DNA from 3 places in the Pantoea sp. X-Soil-MYKO-1785 genome. Region 2 is predicted to be linked to each of the others. Evidence: predicted binding sites of a transcription regulator. Region 2 holds the regulator's gene; each other region holds the start of a gene.

Region 1 (10,252 bases), 3.3 Mb from region 2:
CCAGCGCCCACGGCAGATAGGGACCGAACTGTCTCACGACGTTCTAAACCCAGCTCGCGTACCACTTTAAACGGCGAACAGCCGTACCCTTGGGACCTACTTCAGCCCCAGGATGTGATGAGCCGACATCGAGGTGCCAAACACCGCCGTCGATATGAACTCTTGGGCGGTATCAGCCTGTTATCCCCGGAGTACCTTTTATCCGTTGAGCGATGGCCCTTCCATTCAGAACCACCGGATCACTATGACCTGCTTTCGCACCTGCTCGAGCCGTCACTCTCGCAGTCAAGCCAGCTTATGCCATTGCACTAACCTCACGATGTCCGACCGTGATTAGCTGACCTTCGTGCTCCTCCGTTACGCTTTAGGAGGAGACCGCCCCAGTCAAACTACCCACCAGACACTGTCCGCACCCCGGATCACGGGGCCACGTTAGAACATCAAACATTAAAGGGTGGTATTTCAAGGTTGGCTCCACGCAGACTGGCGTCTGCGCTTCAAAGCCTCCCACCTATCCTACACATCAAGGCTCAATGTTCAGTGTCAAGCTGTAGTAAAGGTTCACGGGGTCTTTCCGTCTTGCCGCGGGTACACTGCATCTTCACAGCGAGTTCAATTTCACTGAGTCTCGGGTGGAGACAGCCTGGCCATCATTACGCCATTCGTGCAGGTCGGAACTTACCCGACAAGGAATTTCGCTACCTTAGGACCGTTATAGTTACGGCCGCCGTTTACCGGGGCTTCGATCAAGAGCTTCTCCTTGCGGATAACCCCATCAATTAACCTTCCGGCACCGGGCAGGCGTCACACCGTATACGTCCACTTTCGTGTTTGCACAGTGCTGTGTTTTTAATAAACAGTTGCAGCCAGCTGGTATCTTCGACTGGCTTCGGCTCGGGGAGCAGGTCCCTCCACCTACGCGCCAGCGTGCCTTCTCCCGAAGTTACGGCACCATTTTGCCTAGTTCCTTCACCCGAGTTCTCTCAAGCGCCTTGGTATTCTCTACCTGACCACCTGTGTCGGTTTGGGGTACGATTTTGTGTTACCTGATGCTTAGAGGCTTTTCCTGGAAGCAGGGCATTTATCACTTCAGCACCGTAGTGCCTCGTCGTCACGCCTCAGTGTAAAGTGAACCGGATTTGCCTGGAACACACACCTACACGCTTAAACCGGGACAACCGTCGCCCGGCCGATATAGCCTTCTCCGTCCCCCCTTCGCAGTAACACCAAGTACAGGAATATTAACCTGTTTCCCATCGACTACGCCTTTCGGCCTCGCCTTAGGGGTCGACTCACCCTGCTCCGATTAACGTTGAACAGGAACCCTTGGTCTTCCGGCGAGCGGGCTTTTCACCCGCTTTATCGTTACTTATGTCAGCATTCGCACTTCTGATACCTCCAGCAGCCCTCACAGGCCACCTTCGACGGCTTACAGAACGCTCCCCTACCCAACAACATATAGTGTCGCTGCCGCAGCTTCGGTGCATGGTTTAGCCCCGTTACATCTTCCGCGCAGGCCGACTCGACCAGTGAGCTATTACGCTTTCTTTAAATGATGGCTGCTTCTAAGCCAACATCCTGGCTGTCTGTGCCTTCCCACATCGTTTCCCACTTAACCATGACTTTGGGACCTTAGCTGGCGGTCTGGGTTGTTTCCCTCTTCACGACGGACGTTAGCACCCGCCGTGTGTCTCCCGTGATAACATTCTTCGGTATTCGCAGTTTGCATCGGGTTGGTAAGCCGGGATGGCCCCCTAGCCGAAACAGTGCTCTACCCCCGAAGATGAGTTCACGAGGCGCTACCTAAATAGCTTTCGGGGAGAACCAGCTATCTCCCGGTTTGATTGGCCTTTCACCCCCAGCCACAGGTCATCCGCTAATTTTTCAACATTAGTCGGTTCGGTCCTCCAGTTAGTGTTACCCAACCTTCAACCTGCCCATGGCTAGATCACCGGGTTTCGGGTCTATACCCTGCAACTTAACGCCCAGTTAAGACTCGGTTTCCCTGCGGCTCCCCTATACGGTTAACCTTGCTACAGAATATAAGTCGCTGACCCATTATACAAAAGGTACGCAGTCACCCCATAAAGAGGCTCCCACTGCTTGTACGTACACGGTTTCAGGTTCTGTTTCACTCCCCTCGCCGGGGTTCTTTTCGCCTTTCCCTCACGGTACTGGTTCACTATCGGTCAGTCAGGAGTATTTAGCCTTGGAGGATGGTCCCCCCATATTCAGACAGGATACCACGTGTCCCGCCTTACTCATCGAGCTCACAGCCTGTGTGTTTTTGTGTACGGGAGTATCACCCTGTACCCTGCGACTTTCCAGACGCTTCCACTAACACACAAGCTGATTCAGGCTCTGGGCTGCTCCCCGTTCGCTCGCCGCTACTGGGGGAATCTCGGTTGATTTCTTTTCCTCGGGGTACTTAGATGTTTCAGTTCCCCCGGTTCGCCTTGCAGCACTATGTATTCATGCTGCAATGATGCACTGAGTGCACCGGGTTTCCCCATTCGGACATCGACGGCTGTAGCGGTTCATATCACCTTACCGTCGCTTTACGCAGATTAGCACGTCCTTCATCGCCTCTGACTGCCAGGGCATCCACCGTGTACGCTTAGTCGCTTAACCTCACAACCCACAGGCGTTTTTCAACGCTGCGTGCTGCAAGCATTTGAGAGACTCGAACGCATCGCCTTGTTATTCCCTATTACGGAGGAATAACGCGCTGCGTCGTTTCAATTTTCAGCTTGTTCCGGATTGTTAAAGAGCATAATACTTCGCAGCACACCGTTGCCGGTACGCTCTGAAGTATTTTTTCAGAAAAAACAGTAAAGCGGTATGGTGGAGCTAAGCGGGATCGAACCGCTGACCTCCTGCGTGCAAGGCAGGCGCTCTCCCAGCTGAGCTATAGCCCCATACAGTTACTGCAGAGACCACTACTACCACTCAACCGAGTAAACATCCTTGCGTTAAGGATGCAATTTCTTTTCAGGCAAGGCATGCGTAAGGGACGTTTACTCGGGTAAACGACCGCGCGCATAACGCAGCATGAGAAGAAATTTGGTAGGCCTGAGTGGACTTGAACCACCGACCTCACCCTTATCAGGGGTGCGCTCTAACCACCTGAGCTACAAGCCTGTAGAGGTTTTTTCTGCTCGTTACTTTTTATCAGACAATCTGTGTGGACACTTCGCGGGAAGGTATCTTCAGGTAAGGAGGTGATCCAACCGCAGGTTCCCCTACGGTTACCTTGTTACGACTTCACCCCAGTCATGAATCACAAAGTGGTAAGCGCCCTCCCGAAGGTTAAGCTACCTACTTCTTTTGCAACCCACTCCCATGGTGTGACGGGCGGTGTGTACAAGGCCCGGGAACGTATTCACCGTGGCATTCTGATCCACGATTACTAGCGATTCCGACTTCACGGAGTCGAGTTGCAGACTCCGATCCGGACTACGACGCACTTTGTGAGGTCCGCTTGCTCTCGCGAGGTCGCTTCTCTTTGTATGCGCCATTGTAGCACGTGTGTAGCCCTACTCGTAAGGGCCATGATGACTTGACGTCATCCCCACCTTCCTCCGGTTTATCACCGGCAGTCTCCTTTGAGTTCCCGACCGAATCGCTGGCAACAAAGGATAAGGGTTGCGCTCGTTGCGGGACTTAACCCAACATTTCACAACACGAGCTGACGACAGCCATGCAGCACCTGTCTCAGCGTTCCCGAAGGCACCAAGGCATCTCTGCCAAGTTCGCTGGATGTCAAGAGTAGGTAAGGTTCTTCGCGTTGCATCGAATTAAACCACATGCTCCACCGCTTGTGCGGGCCCCCGTCAATTCATTTGAGTTTTAACCTTGCGGCCGTACTCCCCAGGCGGTCGACTTAACGCGTTAGCTCCGGAAGCCACTCCTCAAGGGAACAACCTCCAAGTCGACATCGTTTACGGCGTGGACTACCAGGGTATCTAATCCTGTTTGCTCCCCACGCTTTCGCACCTGAGCGTCAGTCTTCGTCCAGGGGGCCGCCTTCGCCACCGGTATTCCTCCAGATCTCTACGCATTTCACCGCTACACCTGGAATTCTACCCCCCTCTACGAGACTCAAGCCTGCCAGTTTCAAATGCAGTTCCCAGGTTAAGCCCGGGGATTTCACATCTGACTTAACAGACCGCCTGCGTGCGCTTTACGCCCAGTAATTCCGATTAACGCTTGCACCCTCCGTATTACCGCGGCTGCTGGCACGGAGTTAGCCGGTGCTTCTTCTGCGGGTAACGTCAATCGACGCGGTTATTAACCGCATCGCCTTCCTCCCCGCTGAAAGTACTTTACAACCCGAAGGCCTTCTTCATACACGCGGCATGGCTGCATCAGGCTTGCGCCCATTGTGCAATATTCCCCACTGCTGCCTCCCGTAGGAGTCTGGACCGTGTCTCAGTTCCAGTGTGGCTGGTCATCCTCTCAGACCAGCTAGGGATCGTCGCCTAGGTGGGCCATTACCCCGCCTACTAGCTAATCCCATCTGGGTTCATCCGATAGTGAGAGGCCCGAAGGTCCCCCTCTTTGGTCTTGCGACGTTATGCGGTATTAGCCACCGTTTCCAGTGGTTATCCCCCTCTATCGGGCAGATCCCCAGACATTACTCACCCGTCCGCCACTCGTCACCCAAGAGCAAGCTCTCTGTGCTACCGTCCGACTTGCATGTGTTAGGCCTGCCGCCAGCGTTCAATCTGAGCCATGATCAAACTCTTCAATTTAAGTTTGATTTGCTTAAACAAGTTAAGCGGTGCTCATCTGTAAAACGTCATAATGAATTTCATTATGTGTTCACTCGTGAGACTTGATATTTTTTACGTCCGGAGACGCTGATATCAATCCTGCGAGTGCCCACACAGATTGTCTGATAAATTGTTAAAGAGCAGTGCGAACAGCGGGTTAACCGTCTGTCGCGAGGTGGCGTATATTACGCTTTCCTCCTTCAGAGTCAACTTTTTTTTCAGAAGTTTTTCTCCGGCGGCGCAGTCTCCTGTGCCTTTCAACCCGGCGGCCGGTAAGCCGTTGTTCCGTGTCGATGGAGGCGCATTATAGGGATCCCGCTTCAGAGCACAACCCTTTTTTTGGATCTTTTTTCTGAATGGTTATAAATGATCCAGATTGGTGAGATCGCCAGCGATCCGAGCCAGAATAGGCTTGTCAGCTGCCTGAAATCACATCAGGCTGCCATCAATTCAGCATAAAGGAGAACATGATGACTTCCGCCCTTCGCCCGTATAAAGATCTTTTCCCGCAAACCGGCCAGCGCGTTATGGTCGATCCAAGTAGTGTCGTCGTCGGTGACGTCATTATGGAAGATGACGTCAGTATCTGGCCACTGGTCGTGATTCGCGGCGACGTGAACCAGGTTCGCATTGGCGCCCGTAGCAATATTCAGGATGGCAGCGTACTGCATGTCACGCATACGTCGGCGTCAAACCCGCAAGGCTTTCCGCTTATTATTGGTCAGGAGGTCACGGTAGGACATAAAGCGATGCTGCACGGCTGCACTATTGGCGATCGTGTACTGATCGGCATGGGGTCAATCCTGCTGGATGGGGTAATAGTAGAAGAAGAGGTGATGATTGGTGCCGGAAGCCTGGTGCCGCCGGGTAAACGACTGGAGAGCGGCTACCTATACCTCGGCAGTCCGGTCAGGCAGGTCCGTCCGCTTAACGAGCAGGAAAAAGAAGGGTTACGCTACTCGGCCAGCAACTATGTCAGCTGGAAAAATGATTACCCTGGTGCAGATAACCAGACCCAGCCCTGATTATCGACCTCGTCCTGACGGATAGCCGCTTCGGCTTCCTCTTCCAGATCCCAGCGATGGTGCTGAAACAGCATCATCGCTTCTCCCTCACCAAAGCGGGATTTTAATGGCCCGATGCCGATGGCACAGGTCAGCCGCATGCCGTTTACCAGCACCGGAAAACAGATGGCCTGACGTGCTGCGTCATAGTGCTCATCATCGGGAAACTGGATTGCCTGATTCATGACCGCATGGCCTGCTTCAGCTGCGCAATCACCGGGGTAATTTCTGGCATCACGCCGTGCCATAGATGAAAGGCATGTGCTGCCTGGCCCACCAGCATCCCCAATCCATCCGCCAGATAGCGTGCGCCCTGCGCCTGGCACCACTGCAGGAAAGGCGTCAGCCCGCGTTGGTAGAACATGTCATAACAGCGCAAATCAGCATGAATAAGTGTCACAGGCAGAGGCGGCGTTTTGCCGTCTACGCCGCTTGATGTTGCATTGATCACCAGATCAAAGGATTTGTCTGCCAGCTGCTCAAAGCCACAAGCATAAATTGCGCCGTTTTGCCGGAACAGGTCTGCCAGCTCTTCGGCCCGGGTAAAGGTACGGTTGACGATCGTAATTGTGGCCCCGGCTGACAGCAGCGGCAGGATCACACCGCGAGCTGCGCCGCCTGCCCCCACCAGCAACACTTTATCACCGGGTTTGATCATCGCCAGCCGCTGAAGATCACTCAACAGGCCAATGCCATCGGTGTTATCACCAAAGATCTGACCATCGCTGAGTTTCTTCACGGTATTTACCGCACCCGAACGGGCAGCACGCTCGCTGAGCTGATCGGCAAGCTCCCACGCCTGCTGTTTGAAAGGAAGAGTGACATTCGCACCTTGCCCTCCCTGTTCAAAAAATGCGGTCAGCGCCTGCGGAAATCCCTCTACCGGCGCGCAGATCCGACCATAACGATGCTCTATCCCGGTCTGTTCTGCAAAAGCCTGATGAATTAACGGCGACTTGCTGTGGTTGATGGGATTACCGAAAACGGCGAATTGGTCCATGAGTTAGCCTTGACGTATAAGTTCGCCGCTGATGACATCGCGGATTTCTGAGGGGTTCTGCCGTCCACCCGTTTTGCCCGATAAGACTGGGAACTCATCGCCAAACTGACGCTTCACCTCTTCGACCGTGCGGCATGGAGGCTGGCCCGAAAGATTGGCACTGGTTGAAACCAGCGGTTTACCAAACGAGCGGCAAAGCGCCTGCACATCGGGATGATCGCTGACGCGAATAGCCAGCGAATCGAACTGTCCGGTTAACCAGCGTGGCGTCTGCGGTGGAACTGGCACCACAAAGGTCACCGGGCCCGGCCAACTGGCGAACATCCGTTCACGCTGAATCACCGAAAGTTCGCGATCGGAAATATAGGGTTCGAGCTGCGAATAATCCGCAGCAATAAGGATCAGCCCCTTTTCGACCGGACGCTGTTTCAGCGCCAGCAATGCCATAACGGCAGACTCGCTGTCAGGATCGCAACCCAGCCCAAACACCGCTTCAGTCGGATAGGCAATAACCGCCTGACGGTTCAGTTGATTCACACAATGCTCAAGTGAGCCGGCGAGATGATGATTATCCATAATGTCTTAGTTCTCTTCAGCGATGGCTTTGCCACAACTCTTACTGGCACAAAAGCGTTTAACGCCCTGCGCCGTCTTCTTTTCTACTAATAGTGGAAACTGGCAATAGGGACAGGTGCCAGCCACGGGCGTCAGGTTCACCGCAAACTGACAAGCCGGATAACGATCGCAGGAATGAAACGTTTTGCCGTAGCGTGAACGTCGCTGCACTAATTTACCTTGCTGACATTGCGGACACGCCAGCGTAGTTTCATCCGGTTTGTCGATGGTTTCGGTATAGCCGCATTCCGGATAGTGGCTGCAGCCGATAAACATGCCAAAGCGCCCCTGACGTAATACTTTATCCGCGCCGCAGTCCGGGCAGGCGTGTCCTTCCAGCACTTTGACCACGTGTCCGTCCGCCTGGCTTTTCAGGGGCCGAATATAGTCACATGCAGGATAGTTTGCGCAGCCCAAAAACGGGCCGTGTTTGCCGGAGCGTATAACCAGTTCTGCCCCGCAAGCGGGGCAGGGATCCTGTTTACGCACGGTGAAGAGTGCAGCTTTACTCATAACGATAAATGCATGAAAGGAAATTTAATGCAGCATACCTTCATTGACGTCGAATAGCAGTTCTTCCATTTGCTGATACGCGTTTTCACATCCAGGGATGTTAAACAACACCATCAGCACCACCCATTTGAGATCCTCTAAGTCAAACTCAGGGGTATCAAGCGCCATGACTCGTTCGATAACCATTTCGCGCGTTTCCAGACTCAGCACCTGGATTTGTTCCAGGAAAAGCAGGAAACCACGGCTTTCAGCATCTAAACGGTTGCTCTCTTCATCGGTATAGATGCGCATAGAGAGCGGATCATTTGCCAGCAAAATTGGCGCAACCAGCCCTTCCTGATAGTCGGCCAACCTTTCTAACCAGTTCAACGCGCTGTAAATATCTTCACGATGAAACCCGGCATCCGTCAAGTCATCTGTCAATCTGTCCTGATCAACACCCATTTCTGCTTCGTTGTGGATATATGTCTCAAACAAGTACATGAGTACGTCGAACATGGCATGCCCTCCTTAATCGGACATAGCCGCCGGGTACAGCTGCGATCCATCCTGCTAACTCCAGTTCCAGCAACTGAGCTGAGATAACTGGCACAGGTTGGCCGGCACGTTCAGCGACAACGTCAACAGGTGTAACATCATCACCTACGTTAGCCAACACATCAGCAAATGGCAATGGAGCAACGTCACTGACATCAGAATAAATTTGGTCTGAGTGTGTAAGCGGTAACCAGTTCAGCGCACTCGCCAGATCCTCCAAAATATTATTCGGATGAGCCACCAGCAGCGCCCCCTGTTGAATCAGCCAGTTAACGCCCTCACTCAGCGGATTACCTAATGCGCCAGGCAGTGCGTAGACATTCCGGTTCTGTTCCAGTGCATAACGGGCAGTTACCAGTGAACCGCTCTTCAGCGACGCTTCAACCACCAGCACGCCCAGGCTTAAACCGCTGATAATACGATTACGACGCGGAAAGTTGTGTGGATGGGGAATAGTGGTCAGTGGAAACTCTGAGATAAGCGCGCCGCCCTGCTCAACAATCTCGCCGGCCAGACGCAGATGACTCTTCGGGTAGAGGTGCTGAAGGCCACTGCCTAATACCGCCACCGTTTTACCTCCCACGTTGAGGGCAGCCTGATGCGCCACACCGTCAATACCGCGTGCCAGCCCGCTGGTAATGGTGAGGCCGCTCAGCGCCAGTTGCTGGGTAAACCAGTCGCACCAGTAACGGCCAGAGTGTGACCCGTTACGGCTGCCTACTACGGCCAGCTGAGGATGATTCAGTACACCAGGATCGCCCTGAATATACAGCACCGGAGGAAAACGTGCGGTTTCTGTTAACCGGGCAGGATAACCGGTATCGAGGGCAGTGATCAGATGATGATGGTGGCTGCTTACCAGCCAGTTGCGGACCTCATCCACCCGCTTTTCGGGCAGCGCATGGTACTGCTGGCGTTGCGCGGCATCCAGCCCGGCCAGCGTAAGATTGCCACCTGCGGCGTCCAGATGAGTAGCCATTTCAACCCAGCGTCTGCCGGTCATTCCACTGACCGTAGCCAGCCGTACATAGCGCGCTATTTTGTCCATTTCTGACTCCCTGATCCCGCTGGCTTCCTGCCGCAGAATGCTGTCAATCAGCCCTCAAAAAGTCTACAATATGAGGTAGTAATCTTTTCATAACCGAATACAGATCTGGATATTTATGTCAGTTTTGCAGGTATTACATTTCCCTGACGAGCGCCTCCGCAAAATCGCAGCGCCCGTCAAAGAGGTTAACGCGGACGTTCAGCGTATCGTTGATGATATGTTCGAGACCATGTACGCCGAAGAAGGTATCGGTCTGGCCGCTACTCAGGTGGACATCCACCAGCGCATCATCGTTATCGATGTATCTGAGAGTCGTGAAGAGCGTTTAGTATTGATCAACCCGGAACTGCTGGAAAAAAGCGGCGAAACCGGTATCGAAGAGGGTTGTCTCTCTATCCCTGAACAGCGTGCTTTTGTGCCGCGCGCGGAACGGGTAAAAGTTCGCGCACTGGATCGTGACGGTAACAGTTTTGAACTGGAAGCCAGCGATCTGCTGGCCATTTGCATCCAGCATGAGATCGATCATCTGGAGGGCAAGCTGTTTATTGATTACCTGTCGCCTTTAAAACGCCAGCGAATCAAAACCAGGTTAGAGAAGCTGGCGCGCCAGAACGCGCAGGCTTCCTGAGCATCGAAGAAGGGATAAACGTGTCTGCCCCGCTAAAAATTATCTTTGCCGGCACACCTGACTTTGCAGCGC
Region 2 (10,252 bases):
CAGAAACTTATCGCTAACATTTGGCGAAAACGGCCATTAAATTTACTTTTGCCTTTCAGACGGTCAAAATCAGCGCCTGTTATATCGCACAGAACCTGAAACCCGCCGGACAAGGCGTACCGGACTGGGGTTTTTACGCAAGGATTTTTCATGTTCGTAGCTTCTGCACTGCTGATTATCGGTTTGCTTTTACTGGCTTATGGTGCCGATCGTCTGGTGTTTAGCGCCTCGATACTCTGTCGATCGTTTGGTATTCCGCCCTTGATCATTGGCATGACCGTCGTCAGCATCGGCACCTCGCTGCCAGAGATGATTCTCTCCTTCTCCGCCGCGCAGCATGGCCAGATGGATCTTGCTGTCGGTACCGCGCTGGGCTCGAATATTACCAACATTTTACTGATCCTGGGTGCCGCTGCGTTAATGCACCCACTCAGCGTACACTCTAATCTGATCCGTCGTGAACTCCCTTTAATGCTGCTGGTGACGCTGCTCAGCGGTTTTATGCTGTTTGATAACCAGCTTAGCCGACTGGATGGTATTGGGTTGATCGTCATCGCCGCGATCTATCTGATGGTGGTGATCCGCATTGCACGTAAAGCGGAACGCGATAACAACGACACCCTGACCCGTGAACAGCTGGCGGAATTACCGCGCGAAGAGAGCGGCAATACGGTAGCGTTTCTCTGGCTGGCGGTCGCCCTGATTATCCTGCCAATGTCGACCCGGATGGTGATCGATAATGCCACGGTGTTTGCCGACTATTTTGGCGTCAGTGAACTGGTGATGGGCCTGACGCTGATTGCGGTCGGGACCAGCCTGCCCGAGCTGGCGACGGTGATCGCTGGCGCGCTGAAAGGCGAAGATGATATCGCGATCGGTAACCTGATCGGTGCCAACATTTATAATATTGCTATCGTACTCGGCCTGCCGGCGCTGATGCATCCTGGCAGCATCGATTACCACGCGTTCGCCCGTGATTACTGGGTGATGCTGGGCGTCAGCGTACTGTTCGCCCTGCTCTGCCTGTTACGTCGCCGACGCGTTGGCCGTACGGCAGGCGCACTTTTACTCTGTGGTTTCTTCGTCTGGGTGACGCTGCTGTGGGTACAGCCAGCGTTTATGGACGGCTAACAAGGACAGACTGATCATGTCATATCAGCAACCGGCAGTTTTTGATTTCCAGCGCGCAGGCAAAGCGGTATTGCGCATCGAGCGCGAAGGTCTGGAGCAGCTCGATCAGTACATTAACGACGATTTCGCCCGCGCCTGCGCCCGGATTTATGCCTGCCAGGGTAAAGTGGTGGTGATGGGGATGGGCAAGTCAGGCCACATCGGCAAAAAAATGGCGGCCACCTTTGCCAGCACCGGCACCCCCGCCTTTTTTGTTCATCCGGCGGAAGCCAGCCATGGCGATCTGGGCATGGTCAGCAACAATGATGTGGTGATTGCCATCTCCAACAGCGGCGAGTCGAATGAAATTCTCGCGCTGATTCCGGTGTTAAAGCGGCAGAATATCACCCTGATTTGCATGACCGGCCGGCCAGAAAGCGCAATGGCCCGGGCTGCCGATGTGCATCTGTGCGTCAGCGTCCCGCAGGAAGCGTGCCCGCTCGGTCTGGCCCCGACCAGCAGCACCACCGCCACGCTGGTCATGGGCGATGCGCTGGCCGTTTCGCTGCTGGAGGCGCGCGGCTTCACCGCTGAAGACTTCGCGCTCTCCCATCCCGGTGGTGCGCTGGGGCGTAAACTGTTGCTGCACGTGGCCGATATCATGCACAGCGGCGATGAACTGCCGCACGTCACGCGTGATGCATCGCTGCGTGATGCACTGCTGGAAATTACCCGCAAAAACCTCGGCTTGACGGTAATAGTCGACGATCTGATGAAGATTGAAGGCATCTTTACCGATGGTGACCTGCGCCGCATCTTCGATATGGGTATCGATTTCCAGCGCGCCACTATTGGTGAAGTGATGACGCCAGGCGGCATCCGCGTACGGCCAAACATGCTGGCGGTTGAAGCGCTCAACCTGATGCAAACCAAAAATATTACGTCGATCCTGGTCGCCGATGACGACCATCTGCTCGGTGTGGTACATATGCATGACATGCTGCGCGCTGGCGTAGTCTGAACAGGAAAAGACAATGCAACTGGCAACTCCCCCGATTGAAACCTGCTATGGCCCGGTCAGCGCCGGGGTAATGGACCGCGCCCGCCAGATTCGCCTGCTGATTTGCGACGTCGATGGCGTCATGTCCGACGGGGTGATCTACATGGGCAACAGTGGCGAAGAGCTGAAGGCGTTCAATGTGCGCGACGGCTACGGTATCCGCTGCCTGCTGACCTCAGATGTAGAAGTGGCTATTATTACCGGCCGTAATGCCCGCCTGATGGAAGATCGCTGTAAAACGCTCGGCATTCGTCATCTTTATCAGGGACAATCGGATAAGCTTTTGGCCTATGGCGAACTTCTGGATAAACTGTCTCTTTCCGATCACCAGGTCGCCTATATTGGCGACGACCTGATCGACTGGCCGGTGATGGCAAAAGTGGGGTTAAGCGTGGCGGTTGCGGATGCCCATCCGGTGCTGTTGCCGCGGGCGCACTACGTGACGCGCATTGCCGGCGGGCGCGGCGCGGTACGTGAAGTTTGCGACCTGATCTTAATGTCGCAGGATAAATTTGAGGATGCCAAAGGGCAATCAGTATGAGTAAAAGCAGGCGTTGGATGACGCTGATTCTGACCTTGATTGCACTGGTTTTAATCGGCTGGAATCTTACCAACCAGGATGAGGATACGCCGGTTGCCACCAATAATCAGGCACCGACCTATACCAGTGCGGATTCCCACACCGTGGTTTACAACCCGCAGGGTGCGCTGTCGTATAAACTGGTTTCCGATAAAGTGACCTACTTTTCGGATCAGGAACTGAGTTGGTTCGACAATCCGGTGATGACCACCTACGACGAAAATAAAGTGCCAACCTGGACACTCCGTGCGGACAAGGCAAAGCTCACCAAAGATCGTATGCTTTATCTGTATGGTCATGTTGAACTGAATACGCTGACGCAGGATTCCCAGCTTGACCGGGTCAAAACCGACAATGCGCAGGTTAACCTTGTCACTCAGGACGTTACCTCTGACGACCAGGTGACGCTGTATGGCCGCAGTTTTAACTCCACCGGCATGAAAATGCGCGGCAATTTACGGACAAAAAACGCCGAGTTAATCGAAAAGGTCAAAACTTCTTATGAAATTCAAAATGAACAAAAATAGCCTTAAGCTTTTACTCGCCAGCGTGCTGCTGGCGAGCAGCGTACCTGCGCTGGCCCTGACCGGTGACTCGGATAAGCCCGTCAATATTGACTCGCAGAACCAGGCGCTGGATCTGCAGGGCAATGTCGCGACCTTTACCGGCAACGTTATCGTCACTCAGGGTTCGATCAAAATCACCGCCGATAAAGTGGTGGTAACCCGTCCGGGCGGCGACAGCAAGAAAACCATCGTCGATGCGTACGGCAATCCTGCCACCTTTTACCAGATGCAGGACAGCGGCAAGCCGGTGCAGGGCCATGCGGCAAAACTGCACTATGAACTGGCTAACGACTTTGTTGAGCTGACCGGCAACGCCTTCATTGAGCAGCAGGACAGCAACATCAAGGGCGATCGCATTACCTATCTGGTGAAAGAGCAGAAAATGCAGGCGTACAGCCAGGGCCAGAATAAGCGCGTCACCACCGTGCTGGTGCCGTCGCAACTGCAGGATAAAGGTTCGTCCAACAGCGGAAAGAAGAGTAACTGATAGCTATGGCCACATTAATCGCAGAAAACCTGGCGAAGGCATATAAAGGCCGTCGCGTGGTAGAAGATGTCAGTCTGCAGGTAAAGTCCGGCGAGATTGTCGGCCTGCTGGGCCCCAACGGTGCCGGTAAAACCACCACCTTTTACATGGTGGTTGGCATTGTGCCGCGCGACGCTGGCCGCATTATTATTGATGATGAAGATATCAGTATCCTGCCGCTGCACGCCCGTGCGCGTCGCGGTATCGGCTATCTGCCGCAGGAGGCCTCAATTTTCCGTCGCCTCAGCGTCTACGATAACCTGATGGCAGTTCTGCAAATCCGTGACGACCTCACCGAAGAGCAGCGTCAGGATCGCGCCAACGAGCTGATGGAAGAGTTTCACATTGAGCACCTGCGCGACAGCATGGGTCAGGCGCTCTCCGGCGGTGAACGTCGCCGGGTCGAAATCGCCCGCGCGCTGGCGGCTAACCCCAAATTTATCCTGCTGGATGAACCGTTTGCGGGCGTTGACCCCATCTCGGTCATCGACATCAAGAAAATCATCGAACATTTGCGTGACAGCGGCCTTGGCGTGCTGATCACCGACCATAACGTGCGCGAAACCTTAGCGGTGTGCGAACGGGCGTATATCGTCAGTCAGGGCCACCTGATCGCGCACGGTACGCCGAATGAAATTCTGGCAGATGAGCAGGTTAAGCGGGTTTATTTGGGTGAAGAGTTCAGACTCTGATAAGGTGTCGTAAATACTGATGTTTACCTGGGAACTACCATCCTGTCTATGAAGCAAGGTTTGCAACTCAGGCTCAGCCAACAGCTGGCGATGACACCGCAGTTGCAGCAGGCGATTCGTCTGCTGCAACTCTCTACGCTTGAACTCCAGCAAGAGTTACAGCTGGCACTGGAAAGTAATCCGCTGCTTGAACAAACCGATCTGCATGATGAAATCGACTCTCGTGAGGCTCCCGAAGGCGAAGCGCTGGATACCCGTGAAGCGCTTGAGCAGAAAGAGATGCCTGACGAGCTGCCGCTGGACGCCACCTGGGATGAAATCTACACCGCTGGCACACCATCCGGTACCGGGACCGATTATCAGGATGATGAGTTACCGGTTTATCAGGGCGAAACAACCCAGTCGCTGCAGGATTACCTGATGTGGCAGGTTGAGCTGACGCCGTTTAGCGATACTGACCGCGCCATTGCCACCTCGATTGTTGATGCGATCGACGAAACCGGATACCTCACCGTTTCGCTTGACGAGATCCTCGACAGCATTGGCAACGATGAGCTTGAGGCCGATGAAGTGGAAGCGGTGCTGAAACGTATTCAGCGCTTTGATCCGATTGGCGTCGGTGCACGCGATCTGCGTGACTGTCTGCTGGTGCAGCTGTCGCAATATGCGCCCGAAACGCCAATGCTAACGGAAGCCCGGCTGATCGTCAGCGAACATCTGGACCTGCTGGCCAACCACGATTTTCGCAGCCTGATGCGGGTGACGCGCCTCAAAGAAGAGGTGCTGAAAGAGGCGATGACCTTAATTCAGTCGCTGGACCCGCGCCCGGGTCAGTCAATTAATACCGGCGAACCGGAATATGTGATTCCCGACGTACTGGTGCGTAAAGTCGGCAGCCGCTGGACGGTTGAGCTAAACGCTGACAGCGTTCCGCGCCTCAAGATCAATCAGCAGTATGCCGCCATGAGCGGGGCGACGCGTAACGACAGCGACAGCCAGTTCATTCGCAGCAATCTGCAGGAAGCGCGCTGGTTGATTAAAAGTCTGGAAAGCCGCAACGATACGCTGCTGAAAGTGACACGCTGTATTGTCGAGCAGCAGCAGGCTTTCTTTGAACAGGGCGAGGAGTTTATGCGGCCGATGGTGCTGGCCGATATCGCCCAGGCGGTTGAGATGCACGAATCGACCATTTCCCGCGTGACCACGCAAAAGTATCTGCACAGTCCGCGTGGTATTTTTGAACTGAAGTACTTTTTCTCCAGTCACGTGAATACCGAAGGTGGCGGCGAAGCCTCATCGACGGCCATCCGCGCGCTGGTGAAAAAATTAATCTCGGCGGAAAATCCAGCCAAACCCTTGAGCGACAGTAAACTTACCTCCATGTTATCTGATCAAGGGATCATGGTGGCACGTCGTACCGTCGCCAAATACCGCGAGTCTTTATCCATCCCGCCATCGAACCAGCGCAAACAGCTGGTTTGACAGAAATGAGAAGGAAGACCTATGCAGCTGAACCTTACCGGGCAAAATGTTGAAATCACCGCACCACTGCGCGATTTCGTCAGCGGTAAATTTGCCAAACTGGAACACTATTTCGAACATATCAATCAGGTTTATATTGTGCTGAAGGTGGAGAAGGTTACTCAGGTGGCTGACGCAACGCTGCACATAAACGGTGGCGAGCTGCACGCCACGTCCGAAGCGGAAGATATGTATGCGGCGATTGACGGGTTGATCGACAAGCTCACCCGTCAGCTGACCAAACACAAAGATAAACTGAAAAAACACTAACCTTCACGCTAGCTACGCGCGCCTGCCGCGCAGAGCCGACAGGATGGGGCGGATAATCCGCCCCGTTTTGTCATCTAAGCAAGCGCCATTTACCGCCAGCATCATGATACGCTGCGGGTAAATGGCCAGGTTAACTCGCAAGTGAAACGATAATGAACAACGATCTAACACTGGAATTGAGCACAGTGCTTTCGTCCGACTGCACCCGCAGCGGCGTACACTGCCAGAGCAAAAAACGCGCGCTGGAAATTATCAGCGAACTGGCCGCTAAGCAGCTCAACCTGCCGCACCAGACGCTTTTTGAAGCGATTCTCACCCGTGAACGCATGGGCAGTACCGGCATTGGCAATGGCATTGCCATTCCGCACGGTAAACTGGAAGAGGATACGCTACGTGCGGTCGGGGTGTTTATCAGCCTTGAACAGCCGATTGCGTTTGATGCCGTTGATAATCAGCCGGTCGATCTGTTGTTTGCTCTGCTGGTACCGGCTGACCAGTGCAAAACTCACCTGCACACCCTTTCACTGGTGGCGAAGCGTCTGGCGGATAAAACCGTCTGTCGTCGTCTGCGCGCCGCGCAAAGTGATGAAGAGCTCTATGCCATTATCACAGAAGGCCAGTCAGAGCAGTAAAGCGTCTTTACCGGCCACGTGCCGGTTTTAAAACGGGAGAGAAGGTCATGGTGCTGATGATCGTAAGCGGTCGGTCAGGCTCGGGAAAGTCAGTGGCGCTACGCGCACTGGAAGATATGGGTTTTTACTGCGTTGATAACCTGCCGGTGGTGCTGTTGCCGGAGCTGGCGAACTCGCTGGCGGAACGTAACATCTCGGCAGCGGTGAGCATTGACGTACGCAACATGCCTGAATCCCCTGAGATTTTTGAAACCGCGTTGAATAACCTGCCCGACTCATTTTCGCCCCAGCTGCTGTTTCTTGATGCCGATCGAAATACCCTGATTCGCCGCTACAGCGATACCCGCCGTCTGCATCCGCTCTCCAGTAAAAACTTGTCGCTGGAAAGTGCCATTGATGAAGAGAGTGATTTGCTGGAGCCGCTGCGTTCGCGCGCCGATCTGATCATTGATACCTCAGAAATGTCGGTTCACGAGCTGGCTGAGATGCTGCGTACCCGGCTGCTGGGCAAGCGTGAACGTGAGCTGACAATGGTGTTTGAGTCGTTTGGCTTCAAGCACGGCATCCCGATTGATGCCGATTATGTGTTTGATGTGCGCTTCCTGCCGAATCCGCACTGGGATCCTAAGCTGCGTCCAATGACCGGCCTCGATCGCCCGGTAGCTGCCTTTCTCGATCGCCATACTGAAGTGCACAACTTCATCTACCAGACCCGCAGTTATCTGGAACTGTGGTTGCCGATGCTGGAAACCAACAACCGCAGTTATCTCACTGTCGCTATCGGCTGTACCGGCGGGAAACATCGTTCGGTCTACATTGCAGAGCAGCTGGCGGACTACTTCCGTTCACGCGGCAAGAATGTACAGTCACGCCACCGTACGTTGGAAAAGCGTAAATCATGACCGTTAAGCAAACTGTCGAAATCAAAAATAAACTGGGTATGCATGCCCGACCGGCAATGAAGCTGTTTGAACTGGTACAGAGCTTTGACGCCGAAGTGCTGCTGCGCAATGAAGCCGGCACCGAAGCCGAAGCCAGCAGCGTGATTGCGCTGTTGATGCTCGATTCAGCCCAGGGCGGCCACATTGAAATAGAAGCCAGCGGACCGGAAGAGATCCCGGCGCTGGCCGCGGTCATTGAGCTGTTTGAAGCGGGTTTTGACGAGGATTAATCTTAGTCCAGCCGGTTACGCTGTAAAAATCCTTCCCCGCCCAGCTGGCGCATCTGACGCAGGATCCACTGCTGCCGCTGCCGTACATAGCCCGACGGTGCTGCGGCACGGAAGCGGATCGGATTAGGCAGCACCGCCGCCAGCAATGCTGCTTCAGCAGCCGTTAACCGGCTGGCTGGCTTGTGGAAATAGCGCTGTGACGCCGCCTCCACGCCAAACACCCCCGGCCCGAATTCGGCGATATTCAGATAGACGGTCAGAATACGTCGTTTGGTCCAGACCGTCTCAATGCCAACCGTCAGGCCCGCTTCCAGCCCTTTACGCACCCAGCTACGCCCATCCCACAAAAACAGGTTCTTTGCCGTCTGCTGCGACAGCGTGGATGCGCCACGCATCCGGCTATCGCTGTTATCCAGTACTGACTCGATCGCCGCGACGTCAAATCCCCAATGGGTCGGAAACTTTTGATCTTCTGAGGCAATCACCGCCAGTCCCATCCACGGCGAAATCTCATCGTGTCCGACCCAATCCGAATGGGCAACATAGCTGAAGTCACCGCGTAGCCAGGCACCCAGCTGACGCTCAACCATAACCGCGGAGAACGGCACCGGCAAAAATGAAAACAGTAAAATCCCTGCCAGCCAGATGCCCAGCCACGCCAGAATGATACGCACAGCAATCCGTTTAATACGTTGCCCGGTGCTTCCTTTATGCTTACTCATGCAATCTTCCCATACTTGTTTCAGGCGTTAATCAATTACCCGCGTAATCAATACGCAAAAAAATCCTGGATCGCCTTTATCGGTGAAAACGACGATGCAGTTTCCAGACAACAGGCATCCATTTTGCATTAAAAAGCGGCAACAGATCGAAATAGTTCAAGCACTTCCGTCAGAAAGGAATCGGTTCCATTCGCCGCCTCCGCTAATCTCCTTTCCAGATAAACATTTAATAATTTGCGCTAAGCATTAATTTTAATGATTTACGATACTTAACTATCTTGTTTTTCTGTCTTCGCTTTTTTTCACTAATTGGCTGAATCTGCGTTGATAACAGGTAAATTTTTTACCAGAATCTTGCTGCCATTCACCGCGCATTGCTTAAGATTTAGCCACTCGTCGGGGTCTGACCTGATGGACCACAGCGTAAATCAGCGAAATCTTTTTTCCCTTTCCAAAACGTTTTGGATAAATCACGCCATTTCAGGCGGGGGATGAGCAATATCAGCGCGTTAGCAGCAACAGTGGCCCTGATTCACCTTCCGCTTCGCTTTAACACCTGACCGGGTCAGCAACCCGGCTCGCGCCGGGTTAAAAGCGCACAAAAAGTGGGATAACTGATTAAAATATCCGCAATACGACGCGGAAAATGATTCCTTACTTGACTGTGTTGCCAAATTAATGTTTTCTGTATTTAAACGCTGCTCAACATCACACATTTTAATGAATCTTTTAACAGGTCCAGATGAATTTGCTAAGGTGATGGCAGAGTTAACCAATACCACGCGGCTGCATTTATTACTCAAAGCATAGCAGCCGCTACTTTTTCCCTGGTGTTGGCGCAGTATTCGCGCACCCCGGCCTCGGCTGGGGTCATTTTTTTCTGGCCGACGACGCTTCCTGCTCCGCCACCCAGTCGCGCAATACCTGCACATCGTGTCGCCACTCATGCTTCAGCTCATCAATCCATTCAACCACGTTATCCCACCAGGCTGGCAGTTCCGGGCTCTGAATCTGTTTCGCCAGCAGCTGCAGATGCTGTAATCCTACCGATCCCGCCGCGCCTTTGATTTTGTGCCCCTCTTCGGCGATGCCTTTCTGATCGCGCGCCATCAGATTAGATTCGAGCACTTCAAGATAGCCTGGCATCATCTTTTCAAACATCGTCAGGCTTTGGGTAATCAGGCTCGGCCCGACCAGATCGAGATACTGCTCCAGCATCGGAATATCCAGCAGCGTCTGGCTTTTATCTGTGGCTTCACGCGCCGTCTCCTCCTCCGACTCCGCCTGATAATCCCAGAATTTTTTGATGATAGCGGTCAGCGCCGGTACGGCCAGCGGTTTACTCAGCACATCATCCATTCCGGCATCAAAGTACTCTTTTTTATCTTTCAGCACGTTGGCG
Region 3 (10,252 bases), 3.7 Mb from region 2:
TTTCTGCCGTACTTTGTCCACGCCAATCTTCTTCAGCGACGAAAACAGTTCGACCTGTACATCACCCATAAACGCCAGTGACGCTTCTCGCACCATAGTCAGCTGCGCTTTACGCGCGCCCGACGCGAGCTTATCGGCCTTGGTCAGGAGCAACAGCACCGGAATACTGCTTTCCACTGCCCACTGAATCATCTGCTGATCCAGGTCCTTAAGCGGATGACGAATATCCATCAGCACTACCAGACCCTTCAGCGCCTGTCGTTTTTGCAGATATTCACCTAATGCACGTTGCCATTTCAGCTTCATCTCTTCCGGCACTTCGGCATAGCCGTAACCCGGCAGGTCGACCAGCCGTTTCCCTTCTGTGACTTCAAACAAGTTAATCAACTGGGTGCGGCCCGGCGTTTTACTGGTACGCGCCAGACTTTTCTGGTTGGTTAAGGTGTTCAATGCGCTGGATTTCCCGGCGTTGGAGCGGCCAGCAAAGGCAACTTCAATTCCGGTATCGGCGGGAAGATGGCGAATATCCGGCGCGCTCAGGACAAAATGGGTTACGTGATAATTCAGTTCAGACAAAGTGACACTCCAGAAAACGCATTAAGGCAATGGCGCCGATTATACGCGTTATGGCGCGAAAGTGCTCAACCGCTTGGCAGTCAACTTTTTTGTAAGAGATTTGCCATAGACGTTGCCCGTTATGTCGTTATTTACTTTAATTACTAAAAATAAAAATCATTATTATTCATTTGATTAAGCATATTTAGTCTTTTTTTTCAGCAACTAACCTTGCCGCTTACTTGAGGGTTTTACCAGTTGGTCTACATTAGTGTGCAGTGCACGGCAGCATACATCAGGAAGATGCGTTCAGGGATGTCAGGAAGGCAAAGAGCGGTGGAGTGGAAATGGTCAGGGATTGCGGACCAGACAGGGATAAGGAAAAGCTCAGGTGTTGAGCAGGCGCGGGATTGACCGGGATGTTACGAGCCGAAAAGGATTTAAAACATGATTCCTTCGTATGAAGGTATGAAATAAGGCGACAGCTTGAGCTGTCGCCTTTTTTCTTTGGCTACTTTCTGCTAGATTTCGCCGCAATTCTATACTGAATAAAAAAGCCGGGACCGAACACTATGAAGCAACCTGCACGAGCTGCGCACGGCAAACCTGCCGTCAAAGCCAAACGCAAATCGCGTGAAGATATTAATAACGAAGCACGCGATCGTAAACGTGATAAAAAGCATCGCGGCCATGCGTCAGGCAGCCGTGCAAATCCGACTGCGTCGGACAACAACGGCGGCGGCCAGAGCAGTAAGGCTAAAGATCCGCGTATCGGTAGCAAAAAACCGGTCGCGCTGATCGCCGATAGCCAGACTGCGCCGGCTAAGGCGAAGAAAAGCGTGGCAAAACCTGCGGCTGAGAAAAAAGCACGCCTGACGCCGGAAGAAGAGCTGGCGAAGCTGGAAAATGACGAACGTCTGGATGCACTGCTGGATCGGCTGGAAAATGGTGAAACGCTGTCGGCAGAAGACCAGGGCTGGCTGGACGCGGCACTCGATCGCATCGATGAACTGATGGAGCAGTTGGGCATCGCCATGGATGACGGCGATGACGAGCAGGCGGAAGAAGATATGTACCGTCTGCTGAAAGGCAACTAAGCCAATTTGATCGGCATGCGGTTTCCGCATGCCGCCCCTCTCAGGTAAACGACAATGTTTTGGCCTGGATCAATCTTCGCACTGCTGACGACATGTTATCTGCTGTGGTTATTGTTTAAACTACGTCGCCTGTCGCGCCTGAAGCAACGTTTACGTCGGGTTTCTTCCCGCTCACCTTTCATCCCTTCTTCATCGCGACCTTCTCTTAGACGACGTCACCGGAAGGAGTGAGCATGCCATCGCTGCAGATTGATTGGGACCAGGCGCTGATTGAGAAATACAATTACGCCGGGCCGCGTTATACCTCTTATCCTACTGCGCTGGAGTTCAGCGAGCAGTATGGAGAGCCTGACTTCCTGCGTGCGGTAGCGCGCTATCCTGAACGTCCCCTGTCGCTCTACGTCCATATTCCTTTCTGTCATCGTCTTTGCTACTTCTGTGGCTGCAATAAAATAGTCACACGTCAGCGGCATAAAGCCGACCGCTACCTGGATGTGCTTGAGCAGGAGATTATTCAGCGCGCGCCACTGTTCCGTCAGCGGCAGGTGCGGCAACTGCACTGGGGCGGCGGCACACCAACCTTTCTCGATAAGGCGCAGATTAGCCGGCTGGTAGCATTACTGAAGCAACATTTTACGGTGGCGGACGATGCCGAAATGTCGATCGAGGTTGATCCACGCGAAATTGAGCTGGATGTCATCGATCACCTGCGCGCGCTGGGATTCAATCGTCTTAGCATGGGTGTGCAGGACTTTAACAAAGCGGTGCAGCAGCGGGTCAATCGGGTACAGGATGAAGCGGTCATCTTCGGACTGATGGCACGGGCGCGCGAGCAGGGTTTCAGCTCAACCAGCATCGATCTGATCTACGGTTTGCCGCTCCAGACGCCGGCCAGCTTCGCCTTCACGCTGGAGCGGGTGCTGGCGCTGAATCCCGACCGGCTGAGCGTATTCAACTATGCGCATCTGCCCGCGCTGTTCGCTGCCCAGCGTAAAATCAAAGATGACGAACTGCCGTCGGCACAGCAAAAACTGGATATTCTGCAGCAGACCATCGCCACTCTGACGCAGCAGGGTTACCAGTTCATTGGCATGGATCATTTTGCGAAGCCGCAGGATGAACTGGCCATTGCCCAGCGCGAAGGAGAGCTGCATCGTAACTTTCAGGGCTACACCACGCAGGGCGACAGCGATTTACTCGGGCTTGGCGTCTCTGCCATCAGCATGATTGGTGACAGCTATGCCCAGAATCAGAAAGTGCTCAATAGCTGGTACAGCAGCGTGGAGCAGCAGGGCAACGGCCTGTGGCGCGGTGTGGCGTTAACCGATGATGACTGTCTGCGTCGTGAGGTGATTAAGACCCTGATCTGCAACTTCTCGCTCGACTTTGCGGCGGTTGAAACCCAGTGGGGCATCCGATTTGCCGACTACTTCGCCGAAGACCTGGCGCTGCTGAAACCGTTAGTGGCGGATGGGCTGGTGGTGCAAACGGCGACGGGCTTGCAGGTGACGGGAGTGGGACGCTTGCTGATCCGCAATATCTGCATGTGTTTTGATCGCTACCTGCGTCAGAAAGCGCGTCAGCAGCAGTTTTCGCGGGTGATCTGAACACGGGCTGAGACTCCCCAGCCCGCATCAGGATGTTTATTCCATCCCCAGTTCTTTCAGTTTGCGCGTCAGGGTATTGCGTCCCCAACCCAGCAACCGGGCTGCTTCCTGCTTATGACCCTGAGTATGGCGCAGGGCGGTTGTGAGCAGCGTGCGCTCCATCTCTGGTTGCGCTTCTGACAGCAGATTCTGATGACCGGAGCGCAGCGCGCGGTCGGCCCACTGAGCCAGCAGCGTTGCCCAGCTGTCCGGCAGCGACTGTACCGGATTTTCCGGCGTGCTGGATTCAAACAGTTCGGCAGGCAGATCCTGAATCAACACTTCCTGGCCCGCCGCCATCACGGTCAGCCAGCGACAGGTATTCTCCAGCTGACGCACGTTACCTGACCAGTGCAGGCGGGTCAGCGCGGCTTCGGTTTCCGGATGCAGGATCTTCGCCTCTACCCCCAGTTCACGTGCGGCAACCTGCAGGAAGTAACGTGCCAGCCGCGGAATATCTTCCCGGCGCTCACGCAGCGGCGGCAGGTGTACCCGGATCACATTCAGGCGATGAAACAGATCCTCACGGAACTTGCCTTCCTGTACCCGCAGCTCCAGATTCTGGTGGGTTGCAGCGATGATACGCACGTCGACTTTGACCGGCGCATAGCCGCCAACGCGATAAAACTGTCCGTCGGCCAGCACGCGCAGCAGACGAGTCTGCACATCAAGCGGCATGTCGCCGATCTCATCTAAAAACAGTGTGCCGCCATCTGCCTGCTCAAAGCGGCCCTGACGAATCTGGTTAGCGCCGGTAAATGCCCCTTTTTCATGACCGAACAGTTCTGACTCAATCAGATCTTTCGGGATGGCGGCCATATTCAGCGCGATAAACGGCGCTTTGGTCCGTGGGCTGTGGCGATGCAGCGCGTGTGCCACCAGCTCTTTACCGGTACCGGATTCGCCGTTGATCAGCACGCTAATCGACGATCGCGACAGGCGGCCAATAATGCGGAATACGTCCTGCATGGCCGGGGCTTCACCGATGATATCGGTGGTCGGCCCGCTCACCGGCTGATTACGTGGCTGCTGCTGCTCCTGATAGTGACTGATGGCACGCTCTACCAGCGCAACCGCCTCATCAATATCAAACGGTTTAGGCAGGTAATCGAACGCCCCTTGCTGGTAGGCGCTGACCGCAGCATCCAGATCGGAGTGGGCCGTCATTATGATGACCGGGAGCATCGGGTGGCGCTGTTTAATCTGCTTCAGCAGCGCCAGACCGTCCATACCGGGCATGCGGATATCTGATAATAAAACGTCCGGGGTTTTGGTCGAGAGGGCATCCAGCACCTCTTTTGCGCTGTCAAACGTGGCACAGCTTAAACCGGCTCCAGTGAGCGCGCGTTCAAGCACCCAGCGGATGGAGCTATCGTCATCGACGATCCAGACTATCCCTCGTTGCATAGAAACCTCACTGGCGAATGGGCAGGTAAACCGAAAATTCGGTATGTCCCGGCCAACTGTTAAATTCTATTTTTCCTGAATGTTGATCAATCAGGCTACGGGCGATGGAAAGGCCTAAACCGGTTCCGCCTTCACGGCCGCTGACCATCGGATAAAACAGCGTATCCTGCAGCTGGGCGGGAATGCCGGGGCCATCATCTTCAATATCAATCCGCGCCACCAGACGGTAACGCGTGCCGTGCAGCGTGAGCTGGAACGCAGTACGGGTGCGAATAATAATGGTGCCGCCGTCGTCGCCTAACGCCTGCAGCGCATTACGGACGACGTTGAGTAGCACCTGTTCAATCTGATCGGGATCGTGCGGCAGTTCCGGCAGGCTGGGATCGTAATCACGCACCAGAGAGACGTTATCCGGCAACTCCATCGACACCAGATTCACCACGCGCTCGGCCACCTGATGGATGCTTTGGGTGATATGCATGCCGGGCTGCTGCGGCCCTAACAGGCGATCAACCAGATTTCTTAACCGGTCCGCCTGTTCAATAATCACTTTGGTATATTCATTTAGCGACGGATCGGGCAGGGCGCGTGACAACAATTGCGCGGCCCCGCGTAATCCACCCAGCGGATTTTTGATTTCGTGCGCCAGTCCGCGAACCAAATCGCGTGCGGCCACCTGCTGGGCGTGCTGCAACTGTTCCTGACTGAGACGACGCTGATTATCCATCGGCGCCATTTCCAGCAAAAGTAAGCCATCGGGCAAACGCTGCGCGGTCAGCGACATGATGTGCGCGCGTCCATCGACCACCAGCGTGACTTCACTGTCGGTAAATCCCTGGCCAGCCTCAAGACTCTCGCGCATCACCTCAATATTCAGCGAAAAGTAGCCGGTCAGCTCCGGTAACGGCGTGCCAAACAATTTACGTGAGCTTTGCGCCAGTAATTGCTGCGCCGCCGGATTGGCATAGTGAATAACCAGGTCGTTATCCACCAACAAAATACTGTTGATTAACGCGTTGAGAATCTGCCCCGCATCGGGCAGAGAGCCAGTTGCCATACAGCGTTCCTCTGCACAAAATTAGTGCATTTTAGTCTTTAAGCCGAAATAAAGGCGAATGAACGGTGAATTCGCGGAGAAAAAAGCCCATCCGAAGATGGGCTGAAAGTTTCCACGGCAACAAAAACGTCTGACCAATTAAACGCTGTAGTAAAGCTCGAACTCTACCGGATGTGGCGTCATGCGGACGCGGTCCAGTTCTGCTTTACGCAGTTCGATGTAAGCATCGATGGTTTCGTCGGTGAACACGCCGCCACGAGTCAGGAACTCGCGATCTTCGTTCAGGGCGTTCAGCGCTTCTTCCAGCGAGCCAGCAACTTTTGGAATCTCAGCTTCTTCTTCCGGTGGCAGGTCATACAGGTTTTTATCCATCGCATCGCCAGGATGGATCTTGTTGATGATGCCGTCGAGGCCAGCCATCAGCAGCGCGGTGAATGCCAGGTATGGGTTAGCCGCTGGGTCCGGGAAGCGCGCTTCAATACGACGTGCTTTCGGGCTGGCAACTACCGGGATACGGATTGAGGCTGAACGGTTACGGGCAGAGTACGCCAGCATAACCGGGGCTTCGTAACCCGGGACCAGACGCTTGTAGGAGTTGGTCGTCGGGTTCGCCAGGGCGTTGATCGCTTTAGCGTGCTTGATGATACCGCCGATGTAGAACAGCGCCATTTCAGACAGGCCGCCGTATTTGTCACCGGAGAACAGGTTCTGGCCACCTTTAGACAGTGACATATGGCAGTGCATACCTGAACCGTTGTCGCCAAACATTGGCTTCGGCATAAAGGTTGCCGTTTTGCCATAGGCGTGAGCCACGTTGTGCACGACATATTTGTAGATCTGAATTTCATCGGCTTTCTTGGTCATGGTGTTGAAGCGGGTTGCCACTTCGTTCTGACCCGCAGTCGCCACTTCGTGGTGATGCGCTTCAACCACCAGACCCATCTGCTCCATAGTCAGACACATGGCAGAACGGATGTCCTGTGATGAGTCGACCGGTGGCACCGGGAAGTAGCCGCCTTTCAGACCTGGACGGTGACCTTTGTTACCGCCTTCGTACTCTTTGCCGGTGTTCCAGGCTGCTTCGATATCGTCGATAGCAACGTGTGAACCGGAAGTCGATGAACCGAAACGGATGTCATCGAACAGGAAGAATTCAGGCTCTGGCCCAAACAGCACGGTGTCAGCGATGCCGGAAGAACGCAGGAAATCTTCAGCGCGCTTGGCAATTGAGCGTGGGTCACGATCGTAGCCCTGCATGGTGCCTGGCTCGAGAATGTCACAACGGATGATCAGCGTAGAATCTTCAAAGAAAGGATCCATGACCGCCGTGGTAGCGTCAGGCATCAGCACCATGTCTGATTCGTTAATGCCTTTCCAGCCACCGATGGAGGAGCCATCGAACATTTTGCCTTCTTCGAAGAAGTCAGCGTTAACCTGGTGAGCAGGGATAGTAACGTGCTGTTCTTTACCTTTGGTGTCGGTAAAACGCAGGTCAACAAACTTAACTTCATGCTCGTTCATCATCGAGAGAACGTGTTCAGCGGACATACTCAACTCTCCTGGAAATGGTCATTGTCTACATGGTGAGGGAACGTCGTTGCCGGGAATGCGTTTCTGACTACTGCCATCCCTGACCTGGCTATTCCGGCACGCTCTTCAACCGTCGTCTGACTGGCGTTTGCGCTTAAAAGAGATAAAGCGAATTCTGTGCCAACTTTATCCGTGGCGGTTAAATCGCCCTGTGATGCACCTTTTTGTCCTGCGGGCGCTGCACCACGATAGTCTTCGTGCACCATCGTGGTGCTTTTGTGCGTTCGTCAGGCACCAAAGTGGTGCAATAGCCCAACTTAGTGCATTTTCTGCACCGGGAACAGGGCAAATTTGCGGCAATGCAATAAACTTTCAGTGAAAAGTGTGATCGTGTTCAGTCTTCCGCTTAATCCGTGTACAATAGCGCGCTATTTCTAATGCCTGAGGCAAAGCTGTGATCGAAAATTTGCGTAACATCGCCATCATCGCGCACGTTGACCATGGAAAGACCACCCTGGTTGACAAACTGCTGCAACAATCCGGTACTTTTGATGCCCGTACCGAAGCAACCGAGCGCGTGATGGACTCCAATGATTTGGAGAAAGAGCGTGGGATTACCATCCTCGCAAAAAACACCGCCATTAAGTGGAATGACTACCGTATCAACATCGTTGATACCCCAGGACACGCCGACTTCGGTGGTGAAGTTGAGCGCGTCATGTCCATGGTGGACTCGGTGCTGCTGGTTGTAGATGCGATGGATGGCCCTATGCCGCAAACTCGCTTCGTGACCAAAAAAGCGTTCGCGCATGGTCTGAAGCCGATCGTGGTTATCAATAAAGTTGACCGTCCTGGCGCGCGTCCGGACTGGGTTGTGGATCAGGTATTTGACCTGTTCGTTAACCTCGACGCGACCGACGAGCAGCTCGACTTCCCTATCATTTTCGCCTCGGCGCTGAATGGTATTGCAGGTCTGGAGCACACCGATATGGCGGACGATATGACCCCGCTGTATCAGGCGATTGTTGACCACGTTTCTCCACCACAGGTTGAAGCTGAAGCGCCACTGCAGATGCAAATCTCGCAGCTGGACTACAACAACTACCTGGGTGTTATCGGTATCGGCCGTATCAAGCGCGGTAAAGTGAAGCCTAACCAGCAGGTCACCATTATCGATAGCGAAGGCAAAACCCGTAACGGTAAAGTCGGTAAAGTGCTGACTCACCTGGGTCTGGAGCGTATCGACAGCGACCTGGCTGAAGCGGGCGACATCATCGCCATCACCGGTCTGGGCGAGCTGAATATCTCTGACACCATTTGCGATCCACAAAATGTTCAGGCGCTGCCAGCGCTGAGCGTGGATGAGCCAACGGTAACCATGTTCTTTAACGTCAACACCTCACCGTTCTGCGGTAAAGAAGGTAAGTACGTGACTTCACGTCAGATCCTTGAGCGTCTGAACAAAGAACTGGTTCACAACGTGGCGCTGCGTGTTGAAGAAACCGAAGATGCTGACGCGTTCCGCGTATCAGGTCGTGGTGAGCTGCACCTGTCTGTTCTGATCGAAAACATGCGTCGTGAAGGTTTCGAACTGGCGGTATCCCGTCCGAAAGTTATCTTCCGCGAAATCGATGGCCGTAAACAAGAGCCATTCGAGAACGTAACGCTGGATATCGAAGAGAACAACCAGGGTTCAGTCATGCAAGCCATGGGTGAGCGTAAGGGCGATCTGAAAAACATGGATCCGGATGGTAAAGGCCGCGTACGTCTCGACTACGTGATCCCAAGCCGTGGCCTGATCGGCTTCCGTAACGAATTCATGACTATGACTTCAGGTACCGGTCTGCTGTACTCCACCTTCAGCCACTACGACGATATTCGTCCGGGCGAAGTGGGCCAGCGTCAGAACGGCGTACTGATCTCTAATGGTCAGGGTAAAGCAGTTGCGTTTGCGCTGTTCGGTCTGCAGGACCGCGGTAAGCTGTTCCTGGGTCACGGTGCGGAAGTATATGAAGGCCAGATCATCGGTATTCACAGCCGTTCTAACGACCTGACAGTCAACTGTCTGACCGGTAAGAAGCTGACCAACATGCGTGCTTCTGGTACGGATGAAGCGACCACTCTGGTGCCGCCAATCAAGATGACGCTGGAGCAGGCGATCGAGTTCATCGATGATGACGAACTGGTAGAAGTTACGCCACAGTCCGTACGTATTCGTAAACGTCACCTGACTGAAAACGACCGTAAACGTGCTTCACGTGGTCCTAAAGACGCATAATCTGCGCCTTTAATTGATGAAAAGCCCCGTTATCGGGGCTTTTTTTTGCCTGCTATTCCTGTCGCTGGCCACCAGGCCAGCGATAAATGGTGTCGCCTGTCAGGGCGTTACGCGCCGGTCAGCGTTTCCGTTTTTCTCTCTGCGGTTAGCTGTTCAGCCTGCACTTTTGCCGCTAGAGTGAATACTCCAGGGAACCGAAGGAGGCGCACCATGTTGTACATTTTTGATTTGGGCAATGTGATCATTGATATCGATTTTAACCGCGTGTTAGGTGTCTGGAGTGACCTTAGCCGCGTGCCGCTGGCGTCACTGCAAAGTCATTTCGAGATGGGTGAGGCATTTGAACAGCACGAGCGCGGTGAAATCAGCGATGAAGATTTCGCGGTAGCGCTGTGTGAAAAGCTGGAAATCGCCCTGAGCTACGAGCAATTCACCGCCGGCTGGCAGGCGGTATTTGTCGGCGTACGGCCAGAGACGCTGGCGCTGATGAACCGGCTACGGCTGGAAGGGCATCGGGTGGTGATCCTCTCCAATACCAACAAGCTGCATTGCGCCTTCTGGCCGACTCAGTACCCGGACGTGCAGCAAGCGGCCGATGCGCTCTATCTGTCGCAGGAGCTGGGAATGCGTAAGCCCGAAGCGCGCATCTATCAGCACGTGCTGGACTCGGAAGGCGTCAGCG

What was found. Region 2 encodes sigma-54, which starts transcription at its own class of promoters, with help from an activator protein. Its sites were predicted from a motif close to GTTGGCACANNTTTCGCTNT; they were not measured.
Region 1: the regulator sigma-54 is predicted to act here: its motif matches at 4,950-4,969, upstream of AC6I8D_RS17810 (gamma carbonic anhydrase family protein).
Region 3: the regulator sigma-54 is predicted to act here: its motif matches at 7,458-7,477, upstream of glnA (glutamate--ammonia ligase).

Annotation. Positions count from the first base shown of each region.
Region 1 covers NZ_AP036000.1:3,761,968-3,772,219, forward strand. The annotation lists rRNA gene AC6I8D_RS17790 (23S ribosomal RNA) at 1-2,631, opposite strand, end outside; tRNA gene AC6I8D_RS17795 (tRNA-Ala) at 2,843-2,918, opposite strand; tRNA gene AC6I8D_RS17800 (tRNA-Ile) at 3,065-3,141, opposite strand; rRNA gene AC6I8D_RS17805 (16S ribosomal RNA) at 3,215-4,754, opposite strand; gene AC6I8D_RS17810 (gamma carbonic anhydrase family protein) at 5,246-5,800, shown strand; gene AC6I8D_RS17815 (DUF1488 family protein) at 5,767-6,024, opposite strand; gene aroE (shikimate dehydrogenase) at 6,021-6,839, opposite strand; gene tsaC (L-threonylcarbamoyladenylate synthase type 1 TsaC) at 6,843-7,415, opposite strand; gene AC6I8D_RS17830 (DNA topoisomerase family protein) at 7,422-7,967, opposite strand; gene smg (DUF494 family protein Smg) at 7,992-8,465, opposite strand; gene dprA (DNA-protecting protein DprA) at 8,437-9,552, opposite strand; gene def (peptide deformylase) at 9,668-10,180, shown strand; gene fmt (methionyl-tRNA formyltransferase) at 10,201-10,252, shown strand, end outside.
Region 2 covers NZ_AP036000.1:416,867-427,118, reverse strand. The annotation lists gene AC6I8D_RS01905 (calcium/sodium antiporter) at 151-1,131, shown strand; gene kdsD (arabinose-5-phosphate isomerase KdsD) at 1,148-2,131, shown strand; gene kdsC (3-deoxy-manno-octulosonate-8-phosphatase KdsC) at 2,145-2,711, shown strand; gene lptC (LPS export ABC transporter periplasmic protein LptC) at 2,708-3,277, shown strand; gene lptA (lipopolysaccharide ABC transporter substrate-binding protein LptA) at 3,252-3,803, shown strand; gene lptB (LPS export ABC transporter ATP-binding protein) at 3,809-4,534, shown strand; gene rpoN (RNA polymerase factor sigma-54) at 4,583-6,016, shown strand; gene hpf (ribosome hibernation promoting factor) at 6,038-6,325, shown strand; gene ptsN (PTS IIA-like nitrogen regulatory protein PtsN) at 6,478-6,957, shown strand; gene rapZ (RNase adapter RapZ) at 7,005-7,859, shown strand; gene npr (PTS phosphocarrier protein NPr) at 7,856-8,128, shown strand; gene mtgA (monofunctional biosynthetic peptidoglycan transglycosylase) at 8,131-8,850, opposite strand; gene arcB (aerobic respiration two-component sensor histidine kinase ArcB) at 9,721-10,252, opposite strand, start outside.
Region 3 covers NZ_AP036000.1:4,153,276-4,163,527, reverse strand. The annotation lists gene yihA (ribosome biogenesis GTP-binding protein YihA/YsxC) at 1-576, opposite strand, end outside; gene yihI (Der GTPase-activating protein YihI) at 1,128-1,652, shown strand; gene hemN (oxygen-independent coproporphyrinogen III oxidase) at 1,886-3,259, shown strand; gene glnG (nitrogen regulation protein NR(I)) at 3,296-4,705, opposite strand; gene glnL (nitrogen regulation protein NR(II)) at 4,713-5,762, opposite strand; gene glnA (glutamate--ammonia ligase) at 5,901-7,310, opposite strand; gene typA (ribosome-dependent GTPase TypA) at 7,747-9,570, shown strand; gene yihX (glucose-1-phosphatase) at 9,781-10,252, shown strand, end outside.